DNA from 4 places in the Streptomyces sp. NPDC007983 genome. Region 4 is predicted to be linked to each of the others. Evidence: riboswitches for the same ligand, from Rfam matches in the RefSeq annotation. Region 4 holds a riboswitch; each other region holds the start of a gene.
What was found. Region 4 has a riboswitch for cobalamin ahead of ACFZCY_RS36520 (CbtB-domain containing protein). Riboswitches for the same ligand answer to the same signal wherever they lie in the genome.
Positions count from the first base shown of each region.

Region 1: linked by a shared signal. The riboswitch ahead of ACFZCY_RS09390 (ribonucleoside-diphosphate reductase subunit alpha) and the one ahead of ACFZCY_RS36520 (CbtB-domain containing protein) in region 4 are both predicted to bind cobalamin.
Region 2: linked by a shared signal. The riboswitch ahead of cobN (cobaltochelatase subunit CobN) and the one ahead of ACFZCY_RS36520 (CbtB-domain containing protein) in region 4 are both predicted to bind cobalamin.
Region 3: linked by a shared signal. The riboswitch ahead of ACFZCY_RS40480 (cobalamin biosynthesis protein) and the one ahead of ACFZCY_RS36520 (CbtB-domain containing protein) in region 4 are both predicted to bind cobalamin.

Region 1 covers NZ_JBIBJI010000003.1:94,743-96,934, forward strand. Annotated here, with positions in the region: gene ACFZCY_RS09385 (FGGY family carbohydrate kinase) at 1-468, shown strand, start outside; cobalamin riboswitch at 566-706, shown strand; gene ACFZCY_RS09390 (ribonucleoside-diphosphate reductase subunit alpha) at 833-2,192, shown strand, end outside.
Region 2 covers NZ_JBIBJI010000004.1:406,144-408,335, forward strand. Annotated here, with positions in the region: gene cobN (cobaltochelatase subunit CobN) at 1-1,005, opposite strand, end outside; cobalamin riboswitch at 1,037-1,177, opposite strand; gene cobG (precorrin-3B synthase) at 1,268-2,192, shown strand, end outside.
Region 3 covers NZ_JBIBJI010000025.1:66,421-68,612, forward strand. Annotated here, with positions in the region: gene ACFZCY_RS40470 (inorganic phosphate transporter) at 1-211, shown strand, start outside; gene ACFZCY_RS40475 (hypothetical protein) at 227-457, shown strand; cobalamin riboswitch at 621-762, shown strand; gene ACFZCY_RS40480 (cobalamin biosynthesis protein) at 903-1,865, shown strand; gene ACFZCY_RS40485 (cobyric acid synthase) at 1,862-2,192, shown strand, end outside.
Region 4 covers NZ_JBIBJI010000018.1:36,854-39,045, forward strand. Annotated here, with positions in the region: gene ACFZCY_RS36515 (CbtA family protein) at 1-650, opposite strand, end outside; gene ACFZCY_RS36520 (CbtB-domain containing protein) at 671-892, opposite strand; cobalamin riboswitch at 929-1,070, opposite strand; gene ACFZCY_RS36525 (APC family permease) at 1,216-2,192, shown strand, end outside.

The DNA of each region.
Region 1 (2,192 bases), on a different contig from region 4:
CTGCCCTTCCTGTCCGGCGCCGGGGAGCGCGCCCCGTTCGTGGAGCCCGCCGCCCAGGGGCGGTTGGACGGCCTCACCCTCGCCTCCACTCGCGCCGACACCGTACGGGCCGTGTGCGAATCCATCGCCTACGCCGCCCGGCACTGCCTGGAGGCGGCCGGGCTCTCGGGGCGGCTCGCGCTGTGCGGCGGAGGCGCGCGTTCCGCCGCCTGGACCGAGATCTTCGCGAACGTCATCGGCCACCCGGTGGCCATTCCCGACGAGCCGGAGGTCGGCGCGCGGGGCGCGGTCGCAGTCGCCCGGCGGTCGCTCGGCGACCCCGGGGACGCGTCCCGCCGGCGCGCCGCGTCCCGTACCGTCGAACCCCGGAGCGAGCTTCGCGGCGCCTACGAGGACGGCTACGCCGACTACCGCGGCCGCCTCGCCCGTGCCCTGGACGAATGGCGGGCGAGCGGCCCGGCGAGCTAGTTTTCCCTGGGATTCCGACGCGGCCAAGGTCCGACGCAACCAGCACATATATGCGAATCCACCCAGCTGACGACACAACATCTGGGGGCGCGTGCGCAGCACGACACAAGATGTATGCTCGTGCTCGCTGTCGCCGCAGGGGAATCCGGCGCGAATCCGGAACTGTCCCGCAACGGTGTACGTGTGCGCTTTTGCGTACCCGTGAGTCCGATGACCTGCCGATGGCCGTCTGCATACGTCCGGGCCCCGCGGGTTGGGTCGATGGACGCTGCGTGGAGTGCCGTGGAGCGGAATCGGCATGCCCGTGAGCGGCCATCGCGCTCCGCCCTCGAAGGCCCCCAGCCGAGCGAGGGAGAACACTTCAGTGACCATCGCGCCCGCCGATCCGGTTTCAGAGGCAGCGGATACATCGGCAGCGGCCGACGCGCCCGGGACCGCCCTGCTGCGGACCCTGACCGCGCTCACCGCCGACCTGCCCGCCACCGACCCCGGCAAGGTCGCGGCCGCCGCCCTGCGCGGCCGCCATCCCGGTTCGGACGAGGCGGAGTTGCGCTCCCTGGCGACCGAGGCGGCGGCCGGACTCATCGGCGAGGAGCCGGAGTACTCCAGGCTCGCCGCGCGGCTGCTGACCCGCGCGATCGCCGAGGAGGCGGCCGGGCAGGGCGCGGACTCCTTCTCCGCCTCCGTCGCCGTGGGCCACCGCGAGGGCCTGATCGCCGACTCCACCGCCGAGTTCGTGACCGCCCACGCCGCCCGGCTGGACGCGCTGGTCGACCAGGCGCTGGCCGACGGCGCCGACGACCGCTTCGGCTACTTCGGGCTGCGCACCCTGCACAGCCGCTATCTGCTGCGCCACCCGATCACCCGTCAGGTGATCGAGACCCCGCAGCACTTCCTGCTGCGGGTGGCCTGCGGGCTCGCCGAGGACCTGTCGGACCGGGCGCTGGCGGACGTCGCCGAGCTGTACCGGATGACCAGCACGCTGTCGTACCTGCCCAGCTCCCCCACGCTGTTCAACTCCGGCACCCGGCACCCGCAGATGTCGTCCTGCTATCTGCTGGACTCGCCGCTGGACGAGCTGGACTCGATCTACAACCGCTACCACCAGGTGGCGCGCCTGTCGAAGCACGCGGGCGGCATCGGCCTGTCGTACTCCCGCATCCGCGCCCGCGGTTCGCTGATCCGCGGCACCAACGGGCACTCCAACGGCATCGTGCCGTTCCTGCGCACGCTGGACGCCTCGGTGGCGGCCGTCAACCAGGGCGGCCGGCGCAAGGGCGCGGCCTGCGTCTACCTGGAGACCTGGCACGCGGACATCGAGGAGTTCCTGGAGCTGCGGGACAACACGGGCGAAGAGGCCCGCCGCACGCACAACCTCAACATCGCGCACTGGATCCCGGACGAGTTCATGCGCCGGGTCGAGGCGGACGCCGACTGGTCGCTGCTCTCGCCGGTGGACGCGCCCGAGCTGGTGGACCTGTGGGGCGAGGAGTTCGACGCCGCGTACCGCAAGGCCGAGGCCGAGGGGCGGGCGGTCAAGCAGGTCCCGGCGCGCCAGCTGTACGCCCGGATGATGCGCACCCTCGCGCAGACCGGCAACGGCTGGATGACGTTCAAGGACGCCGCCAACCGCACCGCCAACCAGACCGCCGAGCCGGGCCGGGTCGTCCACTCCTCCAACCTGTGCACCGAGATCCTGGAGGTCACCGACGACGGCGAGACCG
Region 2 (2,192 bases), on a different contig from region 4:
GACGAGCGCGAGGCGCTTGTCGGCCGCCGGTATGTGCCGGAGCCGGGCGTGTCGTACGGCGATTCCGGCGACACGCGCGGCGCGCTCGGGGTCGGCGGCGTAGACCGGCAGGCCGTCCTCGTCGACCTCCTTGAAGGAGAACGGCACGGTGATCAGCCGCCCGTCGAACTCCGGCACGGCGACCTGGGTCGCGGCGTCCAGCGGCGACAGGCCCTCGTCGTTCTCCTCCCACGCGCTGCGCGGCGAGGTCAGGCACAGCGCCTGCAGCACGGGGACGTCGAGCGCGGCGAGCGCGCCCGCGTCCCACGCCTCGTCGTCGCCGCCCGCCGACGCCTCGGCGGGGCGGGTGCCGCCCGCGGCGAGCACGGTGGTGACGACGGCGTCGGCCGCGCCGAGCGCCTCGATCAGCTCGGGTTCGGGGGCCCGGAGGGAGGCGACGAACAGCGGCAGCGGCCGTCCTCCGGCGTCCTCGACGGCCTGGCACAGCGCCTCCACGAAGGCGGTGTTGCCGCTCATGTGGTGGGCCCGGTAGTAGAGCACGGCGATCGTCGGGCCGGTGACGCCCTCGCGCGCGGTCCGCTCCAGCGGCCCCCAGGTGGGGGCGGTGGCGGGCGGTTCGAAGCCGTGGCCGGTGAGCAGCACGGTGTCGGACAGGAAGCGCGCCAGCTGGTCCAGGTTGGCGGGGCCGCCGTGCGCGAGGTAGGCATGGGCCTCGGCGGCGATTCCCACCGGGACCGTGGACGCCTCCATGAGCTGGGCGTCGGGCGCCTGTTCACCGGTGAGCACGACGACGGGGAGGTCGCCCGCGAGCAGGGTCTCGAGGCCGTCCTCCCAGGCGCGGATGCCACCGAGCAGCCGCACGACGACGAGTTCGACGCCGTCGAGGAGGCCGGGCAGATCGTCGAGCGGGAGCCGCGCCGGGTTGGCGAGGCGGTACGGCACCGGGCCCGTGGCCGCGCGGGCACTGAGCAGGTCGGTGTCGGACGTCGACAGCAGCAGGATCATGGCTCAGCGCCTTCCTCGGGGTCCGCGCCCCGGGCGGGTTGGAAGACGGCGGGAGTTCCTGGCTCGCACGGCAGGCTGCCGTGTTCACAGTGGCGGGACCGCACCGGATTCGCACCGGTTTCCTCCCCCAGACGCCGTCTTGTGCGTCTTGACGCCGTCTAATGCGTCCAGCGGGCCAGACGGCCCGCCGCAGAGCATAGTAGGCGTTGCTGACCTGGCACGGGACGGTGAGGGCCGACCGGACGTCGGTATGCTCGCCGCCATGTCCCTCCCCCCGGCAACCGTCCCACCTGCGAACGAAGCGCCCGTCGAAGCGCCCTCGCGGCGGGCGCGCGGACGCGATGACGCCTGCCCCGGCGCGCTGCGGCTGCACCCGGCGGACGACGGCTCCCTGGCGCGCGTCCGGATACCCGGCGGCCTGCTGACGGCAGGTCAGGCGCTGGCGCTGGCGCGGGCGAGCGAGGAGCTGGGCGACGGCCGTCTGGACCTCACCTCGCGGGGCAATCTCCAGCTCCGCGGCCTGGACGCGGCGTGCGGCGGCGATCTGGCGGCCGCGTTGCGGGACGCCGGACTGCTTCCCTCCGACCGGTACGACCGGGTGCGCAACATCGTGGCGTCCCCGCTGAGCGGCCTCGACGGCGCCGGACACGGCGAAGTCACCGCGTGGGCCAGGGAGTTGGACGCCGCGCTGTGCGCCGGGGCGTGGGATGAGTTGTCCGGCTTGTCGGGTCGTTTCCTGTTCGCGATGGACGACGGCCGGGGCGATGTGGCCGCATTGGGCGCGGATGTGACATTGATCGCAACGCCGGACGGCGGGGCGGTGCTGCGGGTGGGCTCCGGTATGTCGGGGGTCGGTCTTGAGGTGCGAGGGCGGGACGCGCCGTGCGCCGCCGCGCTGGCCGCCGTGGAGTTCCTGACCAGGGCCCGGGCGAGCGGCACACGGGCGTGGCGGGCGCGCGAACTGCCCACGCGACACGCCGTGACCGCCGACGGCCTGGCGGCGCGGCTCGCGGACGAGGGCGTCGAAGCCGTACGTACCGGACAGAGCGGGCCGGTTGACGCGCCCGGCGCGCCGCCCGCACCGGGCGTCGTGTCCGGGCCGGACGGGCGCCACGCCGTGTCCGTCCTCGTACCCCTGGGCCGGGTCGGCGCGGCGCGGTGGCGGCTACTCGCCGGGCTCGCCTCCC
Region 3 (2,192 bases), on a different contig from region 4:
CGCCGAGCCGGTCGGTGTCGTCACCGCCGCCGTGCGGTCGGTGGCCCCGCCGCCCGCCGGAAAGGCCCCGGCCACCGCGTCGGCCGCCGATGGCGCTGCCGGCACGGACGCCACGGACGTCACGGACGTCACGGACGCGGTGTCCGCCGCGCGCGCCTCGTCCGAATCCGCCCCCACCCCCGCCGCCGCGGGGACCCGTTCCTCCAGCTGACAGGGAGCACACGCAATGCACATCGACTGGGCGGCCCTCGGCCAGGTCTTCGGCGTCAGCCTCGCGGTGACGGTCGGCGTCGTAGGGGTCTTCACCCTGGGCATCATCGGCACCTCCCGTACGGCGCAGCCGCAGCCCCAGGCCACCGCGGGCGGCGCGTCCCCGGTTGCGCGCACCGGCGCGTACGCCTGTTTCGCGCTGTGCGCCGCGGTGGTGGCGTACGGCATCTATCTGATCGTGGCCTGAGGCCACGGAACGGCCGCGGGGCGGTGGGTGCCGATCGGCGCCCACCGCCCCGCGGCCGTTCCCACGGGCTGTGGGCCTCGGCACACTACGGCATCGCAGGTCACATGCCAGTTGACGGCCATTCGCGCCCCATGGTGGACTTCCCGAGCCAAACGGCGGCAGGAGAGGAAGCCGGTGAGAATCCGGCGCGGTCCCGCCACTGTCACCGGGGAGCGCTCTTCCCTCACCGCAAGGGGTCACGGCCGTCCGTACGCGAGGAAGGCTGGAAGACCGGGAGAGCCGCGGATCCGGGAGCCAGGAGACTCTCACCGCCGGTCACGTCGAGCCAGGGCGCGGACCCTGAGTGAGGACATACCGTCATGCCCGGCACTGCCACGCCGTCAGCCCCACCTGTCCATGTGCTCTGCGGCGGTTCCCGCCGCAGAGGCGTGACGGCGGCCTGAGGATGCGCGCGGACCACGCCTCGTACGCGTGCGGCGCCGCTCTCGGCTTCCTCGGCGACCTCGCCACGGGCGATCCTCGCCGCGGCCATCCGGTGGCCGCGTTCGGGCGCGCCGCCGCGGCCGTCGAGCGGCGGCTGTGGCGCGACCACCGCGGTTCCGGGGCCCTGCACACCGCGCTGTGCGCGGGCGGCGCGGCCGCCGGTGCCGCGCTGCTGGCCCGTACCGTACGCACCCTCGCGGGGCCCCGCCGTACGGCCGACGCCGCGCTGACCGCCGCCGCCACCTGGGCCGTGCTGGGCGGCACCTCGCTGGTACGGGAGGCGAGGGCCATCGGTGACGCGCTGGCCGCAGGCGACGTCGGCGCCGCGCGGGAGCGGCTGCCGCATCTGTGCGGACGCGATCCGCAGGCGCTGGACGAACAGCAGATCGCGCGGGCGGTCGTCGAGTCGGTGGCCGAGAACACCTCGGACGCGGTGGTGGGCGCGCTGGTGTGGGGGGCCGTGGCCGGGGTGCCGGGGCTCGTCGGCTTCCGGGCCGTCAACACCCTGGACGCCATGGTGGGCCACACGTCGGCCCGCTACCGCCGGTTCGGCTGGGCGGCGGCCCGGCTGGACGATGCCGCGGGCTGGCCCGGCGCCCGTCTCACAGCCGTCCTGGCCACCCTCGCCGGGCCCGACCCGCGCGGCGCGCGGCGCGCCTGGCGCCACGACGGCGGACGCCACCCGAGCCCCAACGCGGGCCCGGTGGAGGCGTCGTTCGCGGGCGCGCTGGGGGTGCGGCTGGGCGGCACGCTGGCGTACGGGGGCCGGGTCGAGCACCGCCCGGTGCTGAATCCGGGCGGCCGTCCCGTGACGGTGGCCGACATTCCGCGGGCGGTCCGCCTCTCACGGCGGGTCTCGGCGCTCGCCCTGCTCGCCACTGTCGCGGGCCGTTGCGCAACAGGCAGGAAAGGGGTGACCCGATGACCTCGGGGGGCGGACTGCTCATCGCGGGGACGACCTCGGACGCCGGTAAGAGCGTCGTCACGGCGGGCATCTGCCGCTGGCTGGCGCGCGAAGGGCTCCGGGTCGCGCCGTTCAAGGCGCAGAACATGTCGCTCAACTCCTTCGTCACCCGGGACGGCGCCGAGATCGGGCGGGCCCAGGCCATGCAGGCCGCCGCCGCGCGCGTCGAACCGAGCGCCCTGATGAACCCGGTCCTGCTGAAGCCGGGCAGCGACCGCAGCAGCCAGGTGGTGCTGCTCGGCAAGCCGGTGGGCGAGATGAGCGCGCGTGGGTATTACGGGGGGTCTG
Region 4 (2,192 bases):
AGGGTGAGCTGCATGGCGAGGGCGGACAGCCGGAACCGCCACAGCACGGTGGCGGGAAAGCCCCCCGGCACCTCGTTGATCACCGGCAGGAAGGCGTACGCCAGCCCGATCGCGACGGCGAAGGCGGCCACCGCGGCGACGGTGGCGTACCAGGTGCCGAACTTCGGGGCGAGCCGCTTGCCCAGGATGGTGGCGGCGATCGCGAGGAGGACGCTGAGCAGCATCATCAGGAAGTACAGCGTCGTTCGTTTGCCGATGGTGTCGGCGTTGCCGACGGCGGGCGGGTTGGCCGGGTACTTCAGGAACGGCACGACGTAGACCGCGAGCAGCGCGCAGCCGGACAGCAGCAACGCGGTGGCCCGGGGGCTGAAACGGCCGACGCGGCCGAGGGCGAAGCAGTAGGCGAGAGCGGCGATGCCGCCGAAGGCGACCCCGTAGATCAGGACACCGGTGGCCAGGCCCGCGGTGGACTGCAGGGTACGGGAGACGAGCTCGACCTCGTGCTCGTGCGCGTGGGCCTCCTCGAAGCTGATCGCGCTGTCGACGTTGGGCTCACCGAGGAAGTACGCGGCGATCAGCGCGAGCAGGCCGGCGCCCAGGCCCGCGACCATGCCCCGGACGAGCAGATTCCTTACCGTTGCGGAGTTCATGAGTGCGCGGCGTCCCTCGCTCAGTGGCAGGGGAAACCAAGCAGGTGGCGGGCGTCATGCACCCACTCGTGAACGCTCTCGCCGGAGACGACAGCGGTGGCGCCCTGCTCCGCGCCGACGAAGTACAGCAGGACCAGCATCAAAATGCCGAAGAAGACCGCCCAGGGAGCTATCGCCTTGAGCGGCAGCGGGGCGGGCAGAGCGGGGGTGGTGGGTGTCGGCTGAGCGACTGGCTGCGCCATGGCAGGGCCTCCTCTGGGAGTTCGCGTCCCATCTCGGTGGTGCACAAGACGACTGCTACGGGTCTGACTCACCATCACCTCCCGTGAGGCGATGGCACACAGTGGCGCGACCGTGCCGGATTCCCACCGGCTTCCGTCTTGCCGTCGTCGATATCGGAGCGACGATACCGCGTGACACGGGCATGGCCAAGACCGGCCACCTGACCTGATCGTCTCCGGGGCCCGGCATGCCGCCGTGACGCTCTGCGCGGGTCCCGCTTACCCTGATTCGGTCGTTTGTTCCTGGACGGCGCTCTGTAACGCTATGTGATCGGGAGTACGTGATGGCCACCTCCACCGACGTGGAGCCCCGCCCGGAGGAGGCCCGCAAGGAAGGTCGGCTCCGGAGCTGGCTGCTGGAGGGCCTGTCCGATATGGCCAAGCAGCAGCCCGGACCCCACGCCCAGGTCCCCGAGGGACACAAGGGGCAGCGGTGGTGGCGGGTGATGTGCCTGACCGGTGTGGACTACTTCTCCACGCTCGGTTACCAGCCCGGTATCGCCGCTCTCGCGGCCGGGCTGCTGTCTCCCGTCGCCACCATCGTGCTGGTGGCGGTGACCCTGGCCGGGGCGCTGCCGGTGTACCGGCGGGTGGCCAAGGAGAGCCCGCATGGCGAGGGGTCGATCGCGATGCTGGAGCGGCTGCTGTCGTTCTGGCAGGGCAAGCTGTTCGTTCTGACGCTGCTGGGGTTCGCGGCCACCGACTTCCTGATCACCATCACCCTCTCGGCCGCCGACGCCTCCACCCACCTGGTGGAGAACCCGCACTTCACCAGCGCTCTGCGGGGTCACGAGGTGGCCATCACGCTGGGGCTGGTCGCCCTGCTCGGCGCCGTCTTCCTCAAGGGCTTCATGGAGGCCATCGGGGTGGCGGTGGTGCTCGTGGGCGGCTACCTCGCGCTGAACGTGGTGGTGGTGATCGTCGGGCTGTGGCACGTGGCCACCGCGTCCCATGTGGTCACCGACTGGTCCCGGGCGCTGACCGAACAGCACAGCAACCCGCTGGTCATGGTCGGTCTGGCGCTGGTGGTGTTCCCCAAACTCGCACTGGGCCTGTCCGGCTTCGAGACCGGCGTGGCCGTCATGCCTCATGTCCAGGGCGACCCGGGCGACACCGAGGAGCGGCCCACCGGGCGGATCCGGGACACCAGGAAGCTGCTCACCACCGCTGCCGTGATCATGAGCGCCTTCCTGATCACCACGAGTTTCATCACCACCGTGCTCATCCCGCAGGACGAGTTCAAGGCCGGCGGCAAGGCCAA